4 regions of the Streptomyces sp. NPDC001920 genome follow, and region 3 is predicted to be linked to each of the others. Evidence: riboswitches for the same ligand, from Rfam matches in the RefSeq annotation. Region 3 holds a riboswitch; each other region holds the start of a gene.
What was found. Region 3 has a riboswitch for cyclic di-AMP ahead of ACWCPI_RS26780 (transglycosylase family protein). Riboswitches for the same ligand answer to the same signal wherever they lie in the genome.
Positions count from the first base shown of each region.

Region 1: it holds a riboswitch for cyclic di-AMP, as region 3 does, so the genes downstream of both, ACWCPI_RS06905 (NlpC/P60 family protein) here and ACWCPI_RS26780 (transglycosylase family protein) in region 3, are expected to answer to the same signal.
Region 2: it holds a riboswitch for cyclic di-AMP, as region 3 does, so the genes downstream of both, ACWCPI_RS11550 (M23 family metallopeptidase) here and ACWCPI_RS26780 (transglycosylase family protein) in region 3, are expected to answer to the same signal.
Region 4: it holds a riboswitch for cyclic di-AMP, as region 3 does, so the genes downstream of both, ACWCPI_RS35290 (M23 family metallopeptidase) here and ACWCPI_RS26780 (transglycosylase family protein) in region 3, are expected to answer to the same signal.

Region 1 covers NZ_JBSFEP010000003.1:348,416-352,620, forward strand. The annotation lists gene ACWCPI_RS06900 (hypothetical protein) at 473-826, shown strand; gene ACWCPI_RS06905 (NlpC/P60 family protein) at 978-2,153, opposite strand; cyclic di-AMP (ydaO/yuaA leader) riboswitch at 2,162-2,314, opposite strand; gene pcrA (DNA helicase PcrA) at 2,855-4,205, shown strand, end outside.
Region 2 covers NZ_JBSFEP010000006.1:18,277-22,481, reverse strand. The annotation lists gene ACWCPI_RS11565 (MarR family winged helix-turn-helix transcriptional regulator) at 71-586, opposite strand; gene ACWCPI_RS11560 (dihydrofolate reductase family protein) at 678-1,811, shown strand; tRNA gene ACWCPI_RS11555 (tRNA-Met) at 1,887-1,960, shown strand; cyclic di-AMP (ydaO/yuaA leader) riboswitch at 2,286-2,450, shown strand; gene ACWCPI_RS11550 (M23 family metallopeptidase) at 2,462-3,484, shown strand; gene ACWCPI_RS11545 (aldo/keto reductase) at 3,672-4,205, shown strand, end outside.
Region 3 covers NZ_JBSFEP010000016.1:91,503-95,707, forward strand. The annotation lists gene ACWCPI_RS26775 (transglycosylase family protein) at 42-1,091, shown strand; cyclic di-AMP (ydaO/yuaA leader) riboswitch at 1,301-1,500, shown strand; gene ACWCPI_RS26780 (transglycosylase family protein) at 1,505-2,191, shown strand; gene eno (phosphopyruvate hydratase) at 2,575-3,855, shown strand; gene ACWCPI_RS26790 (FtsB family cell division protein) at 3,953-4,205, shown strand, end outside.
Region 4 covers NZ_JBSFEP010000029.1:6,145-10,349, reverse strand. The annotation lists gene ACWCPI_RS35300 (TetR/AcrR family transcriptional regulator) at 1-247, shown strand, start outside; gene ACWCPI_RS35295 (SGNH/GDSL hydrolase family protein) at 348-1,133, opposite strand; gene ACWCPI_RS35290 (M23 family metallopeptidase) at 1,451-2,401, opposite strand; cyclic di-AMP (ydaO/yuaA leader) riboswitch at 2,406-2,571, opposite strand; gene ACWCPI_RS35285 (alpha-galactosidase) at 2,872-4,205, opposite strand, start outside.

The DNA of each region.
Region 1 (4,205 bases), on a different contig from region 3:
GGCCGCCGGGGGCGGGATACGCGTCCGGCGACGGCCCACACAGGGGGAGCGGGCCGCCGCCGGACTTTCTCGGCGGTGGTGTCCGACTGCCGCCCCTGGCCCGGGCGGCGGTGGGGAGCCGGTCACCTGGTGAAGGACGTTAAACCTCACTGTGACGGTTCGGTAACGCGTTGTACGGAAGTGCCGGGAGCGGACCGGTGGTGACCGTAAGTGAGCGTGATTCCGGGACGGCGGCGTCGGGTTCGCATGGGGTGCTGACCGATGTGGCGGTTCCGGGAACGGTGGGGGTGATGGGGTGCTATGGGGCGCATATATGCGCGCTCCAGGAGGCGGGAGCGAGCGGCGGACGCTGAGGGGGCCACTCGGCGGTGACGGTGAGTGAGGGGGGGCGAGTCAGGTCGGATGGGCGAGGGCGGAGGAGTGAGTGGGGCGGTGTGGGGTGGTTTCGCGGCGCTGATTAGGCTCCGGCTCCATGGACGTACTCATCCACCTCTTCGTCGGCCTGCACATCATCGGTATCGCCGCGCTGCTCGGTGGTTTCCTCACCCAGATGAAGGCGATGGGCCAAGGTGCCGCCCGGTTCGTGCCCGCGATGCTGCACGGCGCGCTGACCATGCTGGTCACCGGGGTGATCCTCGTCGGCCTCAATCAGGCGGACGACCAGTCCGTCGACAACATCAAGATCGGCGTGAAGCTGGCGCTGCTGATCGTGATCCTCGGGCTGGTCTATGTGAAGCGGGACGAGGAGAAGGTCGACAAGCGCCTGTTCGCACTGGTGGGGCTGCTGACCGTGGCGAACGTCTTCATCGCCGTTCTGTGGACATGACCTCGGCGTAGGACCGCACCGCGACCGCCGGCCACGCCGCCACGGAGGTCCACAGTGCAGGACCTCGCCGGTGCCTTGAGCCGCGGGACGTCCACGGCGGCGGCCACGGAGAGGGCTGGCGGCGCCCTCGCCCTCTCCGCGCGGGCTGGCGTCAGGCGGGGCGGACCACGCTGTGGATCGACGACTCGCCGTCGTAGTAGATCGACTCCTCGCGGACGTACGTGCCGGGCTTGGGGGCGTGGATCATCATGCCGTTGCCGATGTAGATGCCCACGTGGGTGACGTCGTCGTAGAAGAAGACCAGGTCGCCGGGCTGGGCGCTGGAGAGGGGGACCGTGGTGCCGGCCTCGACCTGGTCGTAGGTGACGCGCGGGATGTCCACGCCCGCGGCCTTCCAGGCGGCCTGGGTGAGGCCGGAGCAGTCGTAGGAGTCGGGGCCGGTGGCTCCCCAGACGTACGGCTTGCCTATCTGGGCGCGGGCGAAGGCCAGGGCTTTCTCGGCCTTGGTGGCGTACGAGGAGTCGGGCGCCGGTGCCTCCGAGGCGCCCGAGTCCGCCGACTCGCTGCCCTGCTGGGCGGCCTCCTGCTGCTGGGCGGCCTCCTGGCGCTGACGCTCGGCCTCCGCCTGCTGCCGGGCCAGTTCCGCGGCCTTGCGCGCCGCCTCTTCCTGCTTGCGCTTCTCGATCGCGGCGAGGCGGGCCTTCTCCTCGGCCGTCAGCTTGGAGAGGAGTTCGCGCGCGTCGGAGAGCTTCCTCTGAACGGTGGTCTTGGCGGCCTGCAGGTCGTTCTGCGACTCGGTGAGCGTCTCAAGGCTCCGGGTGGCCTCCCGGCGCTTCTTCATCGTCGCCGACTGCTGGGTGAAGTACTCGTCGACCGCCTCCTTCTGACGGCCGGTCATACGGTCCATCAGCTGGGACTGGTCGAAGTAGTCCTGCGGGGTGTCCGCCAGGAGGAAGGTCGCCGTGTCGGGGGCGGCGGCTCCGGTGCGGTACTGGGCGGCTGCGTTGCGTCCCAGCTCCTCGCGCGCCTCGTTGAGCTTCTGGGTGCGCTTGGCGACGTCGTCGAGGAGGGCGCTGACGCGCTTGCGCTGCTTGGAGGTCTTCTCCTTGGCCGCGTTGTACTTCTCGGTGGCCGACTCCGCCTGGCGGTAGAGGTCGTCGACCTTCTTCTCGACCTCTTCGAGGCTCGGCTTGTCGTCCGTCGAGGGGCTCGCGTTGGCCGACTGGGACAGCAGGGCCACGGAGGTGAGGGCCGCCGTGGCGAGGGCGGGGGTCCGTATGCCTGCTACGCGCGTACCAGCGGGACGCGACTTGCGGTGCGACGCCAAGGGAGGCGACTCCTTCCATGTTCCGCCTACCGAGTTAGCTGTCGGGTTCGGGCGGGTGGTTCGGAAGGGTTGCCCTACGGCCTTCCCTGTACGGGATGTGGCCGATTCACCCCAATTTAGGTGGGTCCCCGGCTCCGGCTGCGCGGTGGCACGCCGGACTCGACGGAGGCCGCGCGGCCCGGCGACGTTCGCCGGAGGGGGTCGTACGGCCTGCCGGGCACGGTAGCCAACTCGTGTGGCCCCTGTGAAGGTTGATGTTCGATATGCCCGATACATTTTCGTGACCTTGAGTCAGGTGGGCCTGGTCGAGGGTCGATCGGTGGGTGGTTGTGGGGAGTTGTTCAGGTTCGGGGAGAGAAGTGATGTCTGTCTCTTTCTGGTCGGGTTCTCCGTCGTGGCTTCCCGCCGCATTCCCGGTTCTCGTCCGGTCCTCTTCTGGTTCTATGTCCGGTTCTCGTCCGTCGTGGTCCTCGCCGTGGTCGGGTAGCTCGATCGTGTGGTCGTCGGCCGTGGATTCGGGTGGCCGGTGTCGGTTGAGGAGTGCGACCGCTTACGGCGAGTGGGTACTGGTCGCAGAGCGTGAGGGAGTCGTGGTGGAGAGTGCCTGGAGTGCGGGCCTGGGCGGGCTCCGGGTGCGGAATCCGGCGATGTTCTCAGGGCGGGGGCGGGCTGTCAGTGGGGCGCCCTAGACTCGGAGAGCGATGAGCAGCCTCTTTGACGACAGCTTCCTGGCGGACCTCCAGGCCCCGCGGGCCCATGAGGAAGAACACCCGCCACCGCCCGAGGACGATCATGCTCCGGAGCCGGTTCCGGACGATCTGTTCGGCGGGAAGTTCGACGTGCCGCCGGACCGGGACGCCTACTACCGCGACGGTGCTCCACGCCCGGCGCTCGACGCGGCCGCGCTCCTGGAGGGGCTGAACGAGAACCAGCGTGCCGCCGTCGTCCACTCCGACACCCCGCTGCTCATCGTGGCCGGTGCCGGCTCCGGCAAGACCCGGGTGCTCACGCACCGCATCGCCCATCTGCTGGCCGAGCGGAACGTGCATCCGGGGCAGATCCTCGCGATCACCTTCACCAACAAGGCCGCGGGCGAGATGAAGGAGCGCGTCGAGCAGCTCGTCGGCCCACGGGCGAACGCGATGTGGGTGATGACCTTCCACAGCGCGTGCGTGCGCATCCTGCGGCGAGAGAGCAAGAAGCTCGGGTTCACCTCGTCCTTCTCGATCTACGACGCCGCCGACAGCAAGCGGCTGATGGCGCTCGTCTGCCGGGATCTGGATCTCGATCCCAAGCGGTTCCCGCCCAAGTCCTTCAGCGCCAAGATCAGCAATCTGAAGAACGAGCTGATCGACGAGGAGGACTTCGCCGCGCAGGCCACCGACGGCTTCGAGAAGACCCTCGCCCAGGCCTACGCCCTCTACCAGTCGCGGCTGCGCGAGGCGAACGCCCTCGATTTCGACGACCTGATCATGACGACGGTCAACCTGCTGCGCGCCTTCCCGGACGTCGCCGAGCACTACCGCCGCCGCTTCCGGCACGTCCTCGTCGACGAGTACCAGGACACCAACCACGCCCAGTACGCCCTCGTGCGCGAACTCGTCGGCACCCGCGAACACCCCGTCGACGTGCCGCCCGGCGAGTTCGACATCCCGCCCGCCGAGCTGTGCGTGGTGGGCGACGCCGACCAGTCGATCTACGCCTTCCGAGGCGCGACGATCCGCAACATCCTCCAGTTCGAGGAGGACTACCCGGACGCGACGACCATCCTGCTCGAACAGAACTACCGGTCGACGCAGACGATCCTCAGCGCCGCCAACGCGGTCATCGAGCGCAACGAATCCCGCCGCCCGAAGAACCTGTGGACCAACGCGGGCGCGGGCGCGCGCATCACCGGCTATGTCGCGGACACCGAGCACGACGAGGCGCAGTTCGTCGCCGAGGAGATAGACCGACTGACGGACGCGGGCCACGCGAAGGCCGGCGATGTCGCCGTCTTCTACCGGACGAACGCCCAGTCCCGTGTCTTCGAAGAGGTCTTCATCCGGGTCG
Region 2 (4,205 bases), on a different contig from region 3:
GGGACCCTACCCCATGCTTTAAATTTGAAGCAATGGGTTTGTCGTGTACGTCACGGGCGCGGCGAACGCCTCAGGGGCACGACCTGCCGGAGCGCCGCCGCCAGGGCACCTCGTCCGCGGTGGCGTGCGCGCCGTCCCCGGTGAAGCCCGCGCCGATCGCCGTGAAGATCTCCTCCAGCTGTCCGACCTGCGCAGGTGTCAGCCGGTCGAAGAGCAGCGACCGCACGGTCTCCACATGGCCGGGTGCCGCCTGCTCCAGCGTTCGCATGCCCTGTTCCGTGAGGGTCGCGATGCTGCCGCGCTTGTCCCAGCCGCAGTCCTCGCGCCGCACCAGCCCGTCCTTCTCCAGCCGGGAGACGGCATACGTGAGCCGGCTGCGTGTGATCTTCAGCCGTTCCGCGAGGTCGGTCATGCGCAGCCGGCGCTCCGGCGCCTCGGACAGGGTGGCGAGGATGGAGTAATACAGGTGGGGCATGCCGGCTTCCTGCTGGAGTTGCCGGTCCAGCGCGTCCTCCACGAGCGCGGCGGCGGCGATGTACGCGCGCCAGGCGCGCTGCTCCTGGGGAGTGAGCCAGCGAGTCGTCATGCCCCCAGTGTAAGTTTGTTTCAAACTTGAACCAAGAACGTGAACCAAGACCGTGAACCACGACCGAGTTCGCCGAGCGGAGAGCGCGCCGATGCCCTCGTACCCCTACGTCCTGCTGTCCGCCGCCGTCTCACTGGACGGGTACCTCGACGACACCACGGCCGAGCGGCTGCTCCTGTCCGGTCCGGCCGACTTCGACCGGGTCGACGAGGTCCGGGCCTCCGTGGACGCGATCCTCGTCGGCGCCGGCACCATCCGGGCGGACAACCCGCGGCTGCTGGTGTACTCGGCCGAGCGGCGGGCCGCGCGGGTGGCGGCGGGCAAGCCGGAGTATCCGCTGAAGGTCACGGTCAGCGCGTCCGGAGAGCTGGATCCGACGGCGAACTTCTGGCACACGGGCGGCGAGAAGGTCGTCTACACGACGGAGAAGGGCGCCGAGCGGCTGCGGCGGGCCCCGGTCGCGGCGGACGTGGTCGCGCTGGGCGCGGAGCTGGACTGGCGGGACCTGCTGACGCATCTGCGTGAGGTGCGCGGCGTGGAGCGGCTGATGGTGGAGGGCGGCGGACTCATCCACACCCAGCTGCTCCAGCAAGGGCTGGCCGACGAGGTGCAGCTGGTGCTGGCGCCGCTGTTCGTGGGCGACCCGAAGGCGCCACGGCTGTTCGGGCCGGGCGGGTACCAGGGCGGGCGGCTGCGGCTGCTGGAGACCCGTCGGATCGAGGACGTCGTGCTGATGCGCTACGAGCCGACGGCGCCCGGCGTCGGCGCGCTGCCCGCCGCCGCGGACCGGCACTGGCTGGCGCTCGCGTGCGACCTCGCGGCGCAGTGCCCGCCGTCGCGCACGGCGTTCAGCGTGGGCGCCGTGGTGGTGGCCGCCGACGGGACCGAGCTGGCGCGCGGCCACTCCCGGGAGGCCGGCGACCCGGTGGTGCATGCGGAGGAGGCGGCCCTCGCGAAGATCGGCGCCGACGATCCGAGACTGGCGGACGCGACGGTGTACACCAGCCTGGAGCCCTGCACGCGGCGGGCGTCCCGCCCGCTGCCCTGCGCGCGGCTGATCCTCGACGCGGGAGTGCGGCGGGTGGTGACGGCCTGGCGGGAGCCGGACACGTTCGTGATGGGGGCCGACGGAAGCGGGGCGCTGGCGGAGCAGGGGGTGGACGTCGTGGTCCTGCCCGAGTTCGAGGAGCGGGCCAAGGCGCCGAACGGGCACCTGCTGCCATGAAAAGGCCGGTGGGAGCCTGCCGCCGGAAAGCCGTGTGCGTCCGGTCCCGCGGATGGCGTACTATGGAGTCATCGCCGCGGGGTGGAGCAGCTCGGTAGCTCGCTGGGCTCATAACCCAGAGGTCGCAGGTTCAAATCCTGTCCCCGCTACTGATGGCTCAGGGCCGGAACTGATTCAGTTCCGGCCCTGAGTGTGTTCGGGCCCGCTTTTTCTCTGCTTTCGCCGCCGTGACGACCCTTGAGTGTTGTCACCAACGGTGACCGGGCGACCGCCCTCCGCATCACAACTGACACACCGTCAGTACCTGTGTGGCTGCGGAGCCTTGGTCAACTCGCCCGTTTTGGGGGGCTCATGACCTGTAAGTCCGCCCGAAATTCGTTAACGATCAAGTAGAACAGCTTGGAATCCGTACCCCGCGTCTATTAACGTTCGATAACGCAGCGCGGTCGTCCCAGCCGTCACAAGAGGCGGCTCCGTGCGCACGCGCCGAATCCTGTACCCCGTACGGGAACCGGGGAACCACCACCCTGGGGTGAATCGCGCTGAAGCCGCCGTGGAGTCACGGCCGGTATACGCGCGTAGGAGACCTTCCTGCTCCGAACCCGTCAGCTAACCCGGTAGGCGAGAAGGAAGGAAAGGAGCACGCCCACGTGGCGTCCAACAGGCCTGCTACGCAAGCCCCGTTCGTGCCGAGTCAGCGCACCGACGACACCTTCGGCTACGACCGCTACCGCACTGACGAGGGCCCGTTCGAGGAGTGGAACCCCACCGCGGAATCCATTCGCCCCGTACGCGGCAGGCATCGCGTCGCCAAGCAGCGCGGCGGGGGACTCGCCCGCAGCTCCACGGTTCTCGGCGTCGGCGTCATAGCCGCCGTCGGCGCGGGCGGCATGGCCACCGCGCAGACGGGCAAGCCGCCGGTCGCCATCAGCATGCCGGACCTGCCCCTCATCTCCGACGACGACTCCCCGGCCGCCGACACCGGCACCGCGCTGAGCACCATGGGCGCGACCACCGAGGAGACCACCCAGGGCACCGGCGACGCCGGTGAGGCGCTGCGGGCCCGGATCATCGCCCAGGTCGAGCAGCAGCAGGACCAGATCGAGAGCAAGGCTGCCGCCGAAGCGGTCGCCGCCGCCGAGAAGGAAGCCGCCGCCGCGGCCGCCAAGGCGGAGAAGGAGGCGGAGGCCAAGGCCGCCGCCGCCAAGGCCAAGGCCGAGGAGGAGGCCCGCAAGAAGGCCGAGGCCGAGCGCCTCGCCGAGCTGGCCAAGCAGTACGCGCTGCCGACCTCCTCGTACACCGTCACCTCGACCTTCGGGCAGGCCGGCCCCTACTGGTCCTCCGGCTACCACACGGGCCTCGACTTCGCCGCCCCCTCCGGCACCCTGATCAAGGCGGTGCACACCGGCACCATCACCTTCGCAGGCTGGGACGGTTCCTACGGCTACAAGACGGTCCTCACCCTGGAGGACGGCACCGAGATCTGGTACGCCCACCAGTCCTCGATCAGCGTGAGCGTCGGCCAGAAGGTCAACACGGGCGACGTCATCGGCCGCGTGGGCGCCACCGGCAACGTGACCGGCGCCCACCTCCACCTGGAGGTCCACCCCGACGGCAGCGGGAGCGGCATCGACCCGATGGCCTGGCTGCGCGGAAAGGGCCTGACGGTCTGACACCCGGCCGCTGCGAGGCGGCACTCGGGACACCCCACGACTCATCCCCGGCGGCCCTGACGACGACCCCCCGACGTCAGGGCCGCCGGTCCGTGCGCCGGTGCGCCGGACCGGCGGCGAGGGCCGGGCCCACGGGAACGTCGCCGCCCCGGAATGGTCCACTCCCTCGTGGCGGTTGAGGTGAAGCATGACTTCACTGCGCACACTCGGCTCCACCGACCTGCGGGTCTTCCCCCTCTGCCTCGGCGGCAACGTCTTCGGCTGGACGGCCGACGAGGCCCAGTCCTTCGCCGTGCTCGACGCCTACACGGCGGCGGGCGGCAACTTCGTCGACACCGCCGACTCGTACTCCGCGTGGGTCCAGGGCAACGGGGGCGGCGAGTCCGAGACCATCATCGGCTCATGGCTGAAGGCGCGCGGCAACCGGGACGACGTCGTGATCGCCACCAAGGTCAGCCAGCACCCCGACTTCCAGGGCCTGAGCGCGGCCACCATCAAGGCCGCCGCCGACGCCTCCCTGCGCCGCCTCGGCACCGATCACATCGACCTGTACTACACCCATTTCGACAAGCCCGAAGTGCCGGTCGAGGAGATCATCGGCGCCCTGGACGACCTGGTGAAGGCGGGCAAGGTCCGGTACATCGCCGCGTCCAACATCTCCGCCGAGCGGCTGAAGGCCTCCCTTGACTTCTCCGCCAGCGAGGGCCTCGCCCGGTACGTG
Region 3 (4,205 bases):
TCACGCGCCGCGGTCACTGCTGCCTCGCGAAAGGTCCCCGCATGCTCTCCGGGAACGGTCGTCACCGTCGCCCCCGTCAGGCGCCGGCACTTCTGGTCGCGGCCGGAGTGACCGGCTCCGCCATCGCCATCCCGCTCCTCGGTGCCACGGGGGCGAGCGCGGCCGACGGTACGGTCTGGGACAAGGTGGCCGACTGCGAGAGCGGTGGGTCCTGGAGCGCGGACACCGGCAACGGGCAGTACGGCGGCCTGCAGTTGACCCAGGACGAGTGGGACGAGTACGGCGGTCTCGACTACGCGGCGAGCCCCGATCTGGCGAGCCGTTCCCAGCAGATCGCCGTGGCGCAGGAGATCCTCGCGGACCGGGGAACCAGCCCCTGGGGCACCTGTGCGGTCCTCAACGGCCTCACCAAGCAGTCGGGGTCGGTCGACCTCGACACCGGTGTGGAGGAGGACTCGCCGTCCGAGGTTTCCGGGTCATCCGGATTGCTCGACTCGCCAGGCCGGTCGGATTCGTCCGGATCGTCCAGTTCGTCCGGTTCATCGAACTCATCCGGTTCTTCCGGTTCTTCGAACTCTTCCGGCGCCTCGACTCCGTCGGGTGACTCGAACTCGCCGAGCGGCTCTTCTGATGAATCGTCCGAATCGCCCGATAGCTCCTCTTCGTCTCCCTCGTCACCCCCAAGGGCCGAGAAGTCCGAGAAGGCGGACACGTCGCCCGACTCCCGGGTCGCGCAGTCGCCGGACAGCTCTCCCGTAGAGGCCCCCAAGGGGGACAATCGGGACGACTTGGGGCAGGCGGCGGGCTCCTGGAGCCTGGTCGACACCGGGTCGATCGAGGACGCGACCACCGGCTCCGGGCGTCATCGCGGAGCCAGTGCCGACGAGAGCGAGGCCGTCGACGGCGCCGCCAAGCCCTCCGGCCGCCACGCCTCGTACAGCGTCCGCCCGGGGGACACCCTGGCCTCCATCGCCGACTCCCTTGAGCTCGACGGCGGGTGGCGTGCGCTGTACGACGCGAACAAGGACGCCATCGGCGCCGACGCCAACGACATCTTCCCCGGTCAGACCCTGGACGTCCCGACCGAATAGGTGCCGAACAGGGCGAAAAACTGCGGGAGTTCGCGTCACGTTTCGCTCCTGAATGTCCGTTTTAAATGTAGTGAGAGATAGATCTCAGAAGCCCTGATCGTCTTTGAAATTCCGCGAATCGCGTGTCTACGGTCGTGACCGCTCGCCACCAGTGCGGGCCCCGATGGCCGTCACGCCGAATCCTGCCGGCGGCCGTACGGGAACAGTCGTCGCGTCAAGCGCCGTAGGCAGGAGCGGGGGACCCAAGGTTTGCGCCGGGTCCGGCAGTTGAGGCCCTTCGGGGCCGCACGGCCGGAGCCGGCTCGGGGTGAAGCCGCGCAACAGCAGCCGAGAGGCGAGCGTGCGCGGCCGGGCAACTCAACCGGCCCGAACCCGACAGCTCACCTCGTAGGCGTCGGTGAGGGGATCTCTCCATGCTGTTTTCCAGCAAGGGCAAGCACCGTCGTCCGTCCAAGGCCGCCCGTGCCATCGCCGTCGTCGGCGTCACCGGCGCCGCCGCCGTCGCCGCCCCGCTGATGGCCGCGGGCAGCGCCTCGGCCGCCACCGCCTCCGAGTGGGACGCCGTCGCCCAGTGCGAGTCCGGCGGCAACTGGTCGATCAACACCGGCAACGGCTACTACGGCGGTCTGCAGTTCTCCGCCTCGACCTGGGCCGCGTACGGCGGCACCCAGTACGCCTCCACCGCCGACCAGGCCACCAAGGCCCAGCAGATCGAGATAGCCGAGAAGGTCCTCGCCGGCCAGGGCAAGGGCGCCTGGCCGCACTGCGGCACCGGCCTGTCGAACGCCGCCTACTCCGGCGCCTCGTCGAGCGACTCCTCGCAGAGCTCCGAGACCACCACCCGCTCCACCGAGCAGCAGTCGGCCTCCCGCTCCGCCGAGCGCCCGGCCGCCGAGAAGGACAAGACCGTCACCACCCCGACCGGCAAGAAGGTCAAGAAGGGCGACGGCGAGTACAAGGTCGCCAAGGGTGACAGCCTCAGCTCGATCGCCCAGGAGCGCGACGTCAAGGGCGGCTGGGAGAAGCTCTTCCAGCTGAACAAGGACATCGTCCAGGACGCCAACCTGATCTACCCGGGTCAGCAGCTGCACCTGAAGTAATTCGGGCCGACAGCTGAACCCCGGCGCCCTCACATCCGTGGACCTCGAAGCCAGGACCCCGTGAGGGCCACCCCCCCCGTCCTCACGGACTCCCCGCTCCGGTGCGTGTTCCCCCGTACGCGCCGGGGCGGGGCTTTTCTCTGTCCGCGCCCGGTCACCCGACGGCGCGGGCGGATCCTTCCATCGGTCTTCGCTCCGGATTCGTTTCCCGTCCGTCATCCGGAAGCCTCTTTGTTCCGCCTGGGAACAATGTGTACCGTCAGTCTGTCCACGGGACGGTCGCTCGCCGACCGATGTCCCGGGGGCGGTTAGGCTCTAGGCGCGAGGCCACGTGCCCGCACCACCAGCGACACATCGCGTCACATCCCAAGAAGGAGATGCTCGTGCCGTCCATCGACGTCGTCGTAGCCCGGGAAATCCTGGACTCCCGAGGCAATCCCACGGTCGAGGTCGAGGTCGGCCTCGACGACGGCAGCACGGGTCGTGCCGCCGTCCCGTCCGGCGCCTCCACCGGCGCCTTCGAGGCCATCGAGCTCCGCGACGGTGACCCCAACCGCTACCTCGGCAAGGGCGTCGAGAAGGCCGTCCTCGCCGTCATCGAGCAGATCGGCCCGGAGCTGGTCGGCTACGACGCCACCGAGCAGCGCCTGATCGACCAGGCCATGTTCGACCTGGACGCCACCGACAACAAGGGCTCCCTCGGCGCCAACGCCATCCTCGGCGTCTCGCTCGCCGTCGCCCACGCCGCCTCCGAGGCCAGCGACCTCCCGCTCTTCCGCTACCTGGGCGGCCCCAACGCGCACCTGCTGCCGGTGCCGATGATGAACATCCTGAACGGCGGCTCGCACGCCGACACCAACGTGGACATCCAGGAGTTCATGATCGCCCCGATCGGCGCGGAGACCTTCTCCGAGGCGCTGCGCTGGGGCGCCGAGGTCTACCACACCCTCAAGAAGGTGCTGAAGCGCAAGGGCCTGAACACCGGCCTCGGCGACGAGGGCGGCTTCGCCCCGAACCTGGACTCCAACCGCGCCGCCCTCGACCTCATCCTGGAGGCCGTCAAGGAGGCCGGCTACACCCCCGGCGAGCAGATCGCCCTGGCGCTCGACGTCGCCGCCTCCGAGTTCTACAAGGACGGCGTCTACGTCTTCGAGGGCAAGGAGCGCTCCGCCGCCGAGATGACGGACTACTACGCGGAGCTCGTCGACGCGTACCCGCTCGTCTCCATCGAGGACCCGCTGTTCGAGGACGACTGGGACGGCTGGAAGACCATCACCGAGCGCCTCGGCGACAAGGTCCAGCTCGTCGGCGACGACCTGTTCGTCACCAACCCCGAGCGCCTGGCCCGCGGCATCGAGGAGGGCGCCGCCAACGCCCTGCTGGTCAAGGTCAACCAGATCGGTTCGCTCACCGAGACCCTGGACGCCGTCGAGCTGGCCCAGCGCAACGGCTTCAAGTGCATGATGTCCCACCGCTCCGGCGAGACCGAGGACGTCACCATCGCCGACCTCGCCGTCGCCGTGAACTGCGGCCAGATCAAGACCGGCGCCCCCGCCCGCTCGGACCGCGTCGCCAAGTACAACCAGCTGCTGCGCATCGAGGAGATCCTCGACGACGCCGCGGTGTACGCCGGCCGCAGCGCCTTCCCGCGCTTCAAGGGCTGAGCCGTAAAGGGTCAATCCTTAGCCAGTCGTACGTACGTCCCCGTACCGGTCCCGTACCGTGTGCGGGGACGTACGCGTGTGAAACGGGAGGCGGGACATGGCCGTCAAGGACCGGGACCGGTTCTCCACCGCGACCAGGATCCGGTTGCTCGGCGAGCAGACGGCTGCCCGTGTCTACCGCTCCCAGACCAAGCGGCAGGCCCGGCGCTCCAGGCTCACCGGACGCGCCGCCCTGCTCGCGCTGGTCGTCTGCTCCATGGTGGTGGCGCTGGCCTACCCCATAAGGCAGTACGTCTCCCAGCGAGCCGAGATCGCCGACCTGAAGCGCCAGAAGCAGGAGGCCGCCGAGC
Region 4 (4,205 bases), on a different contig from region 3:
CCTCGACCGGCAGTGGAAGGCCGCCCTCACCGAGGTGCTCGCGCAGGGCGTGGCCGCGGGTGAGTTCGACTGCCCGGACCCCACCGGCACGGCCCTGCGCCTCACGGCGCTTCTCGACGGGCTCGCCGTGCAGTTGACGTCGTACTCCGGCGCGGTGTCACGCGCGCGTGCCCGGGAGTGGGTGGACGAGGCGCTGGCCCGGGAACTGGGGCTGGAGCGGGAGGCGTTGGCGGCGGCGACGCGGTGAGGCCGCCGACCTCCCGCCGACCGGTCGGCGCCGGCACCCGGCGGCCGTGCGGGCCGCGCCCCCTGGAACCGGGCACGGCCCACGTCGCCGGAGCGCCGGCTCAAGCCACCGCGTCGATCCGCATCTTGATGTCGTCCGGCGACAGTGCGCCCTTGGCCGTCACATGGTCGCCCGAGGACTCTCCGCGCAGCCGACGCCCGATCCAGGGCACCAGGTACTCGCGCGCCCACTGGACGTCGTCCCGCCGGATCTCCAGAGTGCCGCGCGGCGGGAGCGGCGGCCAGGGCTGGTCGGGGTCGGCCGGCACATCGAGGCCGAGGACCTGGCCCGCGCGCAAGGCCACGCGCGTGTGCCCTTCCGGAGACAGGTGGAGCCGGTCGTGGTCCCAGGCGCGCCGGTCCTGAACGGTCTTCAGGGACCACAGGTCGAGCACCGGACAGCCGTACCGGTCGGCGATGGCCCGCACATGGCCGTTGTACGTGGCGATCTTGCCGCGCAGATGCTTCAGCACGGGCACGCCACGGGTGTCGAATCCGGTCGTCACCATGACGGTGCCGACCGCGGAGGTCAACCGGGCGACGGCCCGCTCGAACCGCTCGGCGACCTCGTCGGGGTCGGTGCCGGGCCGGATGATGTCGTTGCCGCCCGCGCAGAAGGAGACCAGGTCCGGGGCCATTTCGATGGCCTGCGGGAGCTGGTCCGCCACGATCTGGTCGAGCAGTTTGCCGCGCACGGCGAGGTTGGTGTAGTCGAAGTCGCCCTCGGGCCGCCGGTCCGCGAGGAGGACCGCGAACCGGTCGGCCCAGCCGACGAACGCCCCGTCGGGGCCGGGGTCGCCGACGCCCTCGGTGAAGCTGTCCCCCACCGCGACGTACGACCCGATCACTGATCTGCTGTCACTCTTCGAATCGTCTGCCACATCGGCACATGATTCACCTTCGAATGTGACCTACGCGACCGTAGGGCAGGGTTGACGAGCGGTGAGATAAGCCACTTCCCAAGTGTTCGCCAAACCCGGAATAACCCTTTGGTCAGGTGCGTTGCGGACGCAGCCACCGGACCCGGAAGTCGCCGACCCGGAAGTGGCTCCACACGGTCCGGACGGCGAGCCGACCTCCCCTCGGACACGCCGAAGGCCGGACCCCGGGATCGGGGTCCGGCCTTCGGCTGCGTGTCAGGCAGACGGCGTCGGCAAGACGACCGTCAGCCGATGGCGACGCCCTTCGAACGGAGGTAGGCGACCGGGTCGAGGTCCGAGCCGTAGTCCGGGGTGGTGCGGATCTCGAAGTGCAGGTGCGGGCCGGTCGAGTTGCCGGTCGAGCCGGAGAGGCCGACCTGCTGGCCCGCGGTGACGGACTGGCCGCTCGACACCGAGAGGGACGACAGGTGGGCGTACTGGGCGTAGCGGCCGTCGGCGAGCTGGATGACGACCTGGTTGCCGTACGCGCCGGCCCAGCCGGCGGAGACGACCGTGCCGGCGCCCACGGCCTTCAGCGACGTGCCGGTCGGGACGACGAAGTCGACGCCGGTGTGGTAGCCGCTGGACCACATGCTGCCCGCGACCTTGTAGGCGGTGCCGACGGCGGCACCGGCCACGGGTGCCGTGAAGCCATTGGCGGTGCCGGTGGTGTCGGCGCTCTGCGCTGCCGTGGTCGCCTTCGACGCGGTGGACTTGGAGGACTTGGAGGACTGGGACGACTTGGACGGCTTGGACGGCTTGGAAGCGGTCGAGCCGGAGGACGGCGCCGGCGACTTGGGGGCGCTCGGCGCGGCCTTGCCACCGAGGGTGAGCTTCAGACCGGGGTGGATCAGCGCCGGGTCGTCACCGACGGCCTCACGGTTGTCGGCGTAGAGCTTCTTCCAGCCGCCCTCGACGTTCTGCTCGTCGGCGATCTTCGAAAGGTAGTCGCCGACCTTCACGGAATAGGTCCGCGCATCCGCCTTCTTCGCCGTTTCCTTCTTCTCGGCGGCTTTCTGTCCGGCGACCGGAAGGGCCTGAACGGCCTTTTCCGAAACGGTCTGCGAAGGAGCGGCGTGGGCGCCGGTGGCACCGATGAGCGGGAGGGCGAGAGCGGCGCCACCGGTTCCGGCGACGGCGATGGAGCGGGTGAAGCGCGGGGACTTCGGACGGCGGTGCTTACCCTTCGCGGGCATGGCGAATTCCTCTCCGGCGCCTGCGAGGTGAGCTGTCGGGTGCGGGCTGGAGATGCCCGGCCGCGTCGGGACGCGACTTGACCCCAAGCCGTTCCGGAGACCGGAACAGGCGGTTGTACCTGTGGGTCCCCCGCTCCTGCCGTACACGGGTGAGTTAGCGCGGAATCCGGTCGGCGGCAGGATTCGGCGTCCGTCCGGATGGGTGGCGAACGTAAGCGAGGAAGACGCGCGGGAACAAGTGAGGGGTTCCGTCCGAATGCGTTCCTGTTGATCCCTTGTGGGAATTATCGGTCACCCTCCGTTGATTAGCGGGGCACCTCCCGACACAAAGCTCCTTGAAACACATATGGATTACGTGAACATGACCAGCAACGCACCGTCACGATTATGACGCTGCTCACGTGACACTGCTCCAGCTTCCTTCACTCCGGAGCGAGTTGGAATGAAGGAGCTGAATTCGGACAGAACCCCTAGATGCGACGCAGTCGGATAACCGTCGCATCAAGGTCGCCACGCAATCCGACCTTCAGTCCGTGATGCAGCAGTACGGCACCTCTGTGCGTTTCGCCCGTTTCAAGGCATTCATACGATGCTGTCGGGTCGAGCGCACGCAGCCGCAGCGCCGGGACGGGCTCGCCGAACCGCTGGGCCTGGAGCCAGGCGAGGACGACCGCGTCGCCTCCGCGCACGTACTGCACCGCGCTCAGCCCACCCTTCGGAGGCCGCAGCCGGTAGAGGTCGCCGTGCTGCACCACGGGCCTGATCTCCTTGTAGAGCGCCACCCACTCCCGCGCTTCGGCGAGTTCCTCCTCGCTCCAGCGGGCGAGGTCGCCGCCGACCCCGAGCACCCCGGCCATGGCGCTCACGAAACGGAAGCGCAGGGAGCTCGCACGGTGATTGAGCATGGCGTTGGGGCTGTCGGTGACCCAGGCGGCCATGGCGCGGGCGGGGTGGACCTGGCTGAAGCCGTGCTGGACGGCCAGCCGGTCGAGCGGGTCGGTGTTGTCCGAGGTCCACACCTGGTCCGTACGGCCCAGCACCCCCAGGTCGATCCGCCCGCCCCCACCCGAGCAGGACTCGAAGGCGACGCCCGGGTGGGCGGCCCGCAGCCGGTCCAGCAGCCCGTACAGAGCCCGCACGTGGTCGACCCACAGCCGTTGCGGGTACGACTCCCCGGGCCAGCCGGCGTCGGTGAAGCAGCGGTTGAAGTCCCACTTCACATAGTCGATCGGGGCGCTGGACAGGAGCCCGTCGAGCCGCTCCCACAGGTATTCCTGCACGTCCTCGCGGGCGAGGTTCAGTACGAGCTGATTGCGGAATTCCGTCCGCTTTCGCCCCGTTTCATATTGAATCCATGATGGATGGGCGCGATACAACTCACTGTCCGGATTGACCATTTCCGGCTCCACCCAGATGCCGAACTGCATGCCGAGCTCGTGCACGTACTCCGCGAGCGGCTTGAGCCCGGACGGGAAGCGGTCGGGGTTCGGCACCCAGTCGCCGAGTCCGGCGCGGTCGCTGGTGCGTGCCCCGAACCAGCCGTCGTCGACCACGAACAGTTCGACGCCGATGGCCGCGGCCCGCCGCGCGAGCACGCTCTGCTGCTCCTCGGAGATGTCGAACTCCGTCGCCTCCCAGGAGTTGAACAGCACCGGCCGGTCCTGGTCGGCGTCCGGGATGACGTACGAGCGCTGGTACGCGTGCCAGGCCCGGCTCGCTCCGCCGAAGCCGCTCCCGCTCCACAGTCCGGCGAAGACGGGTGTCGTGAAGGACTCCCCCGGTCCCAGCCGCAGCAGCCCGGAGT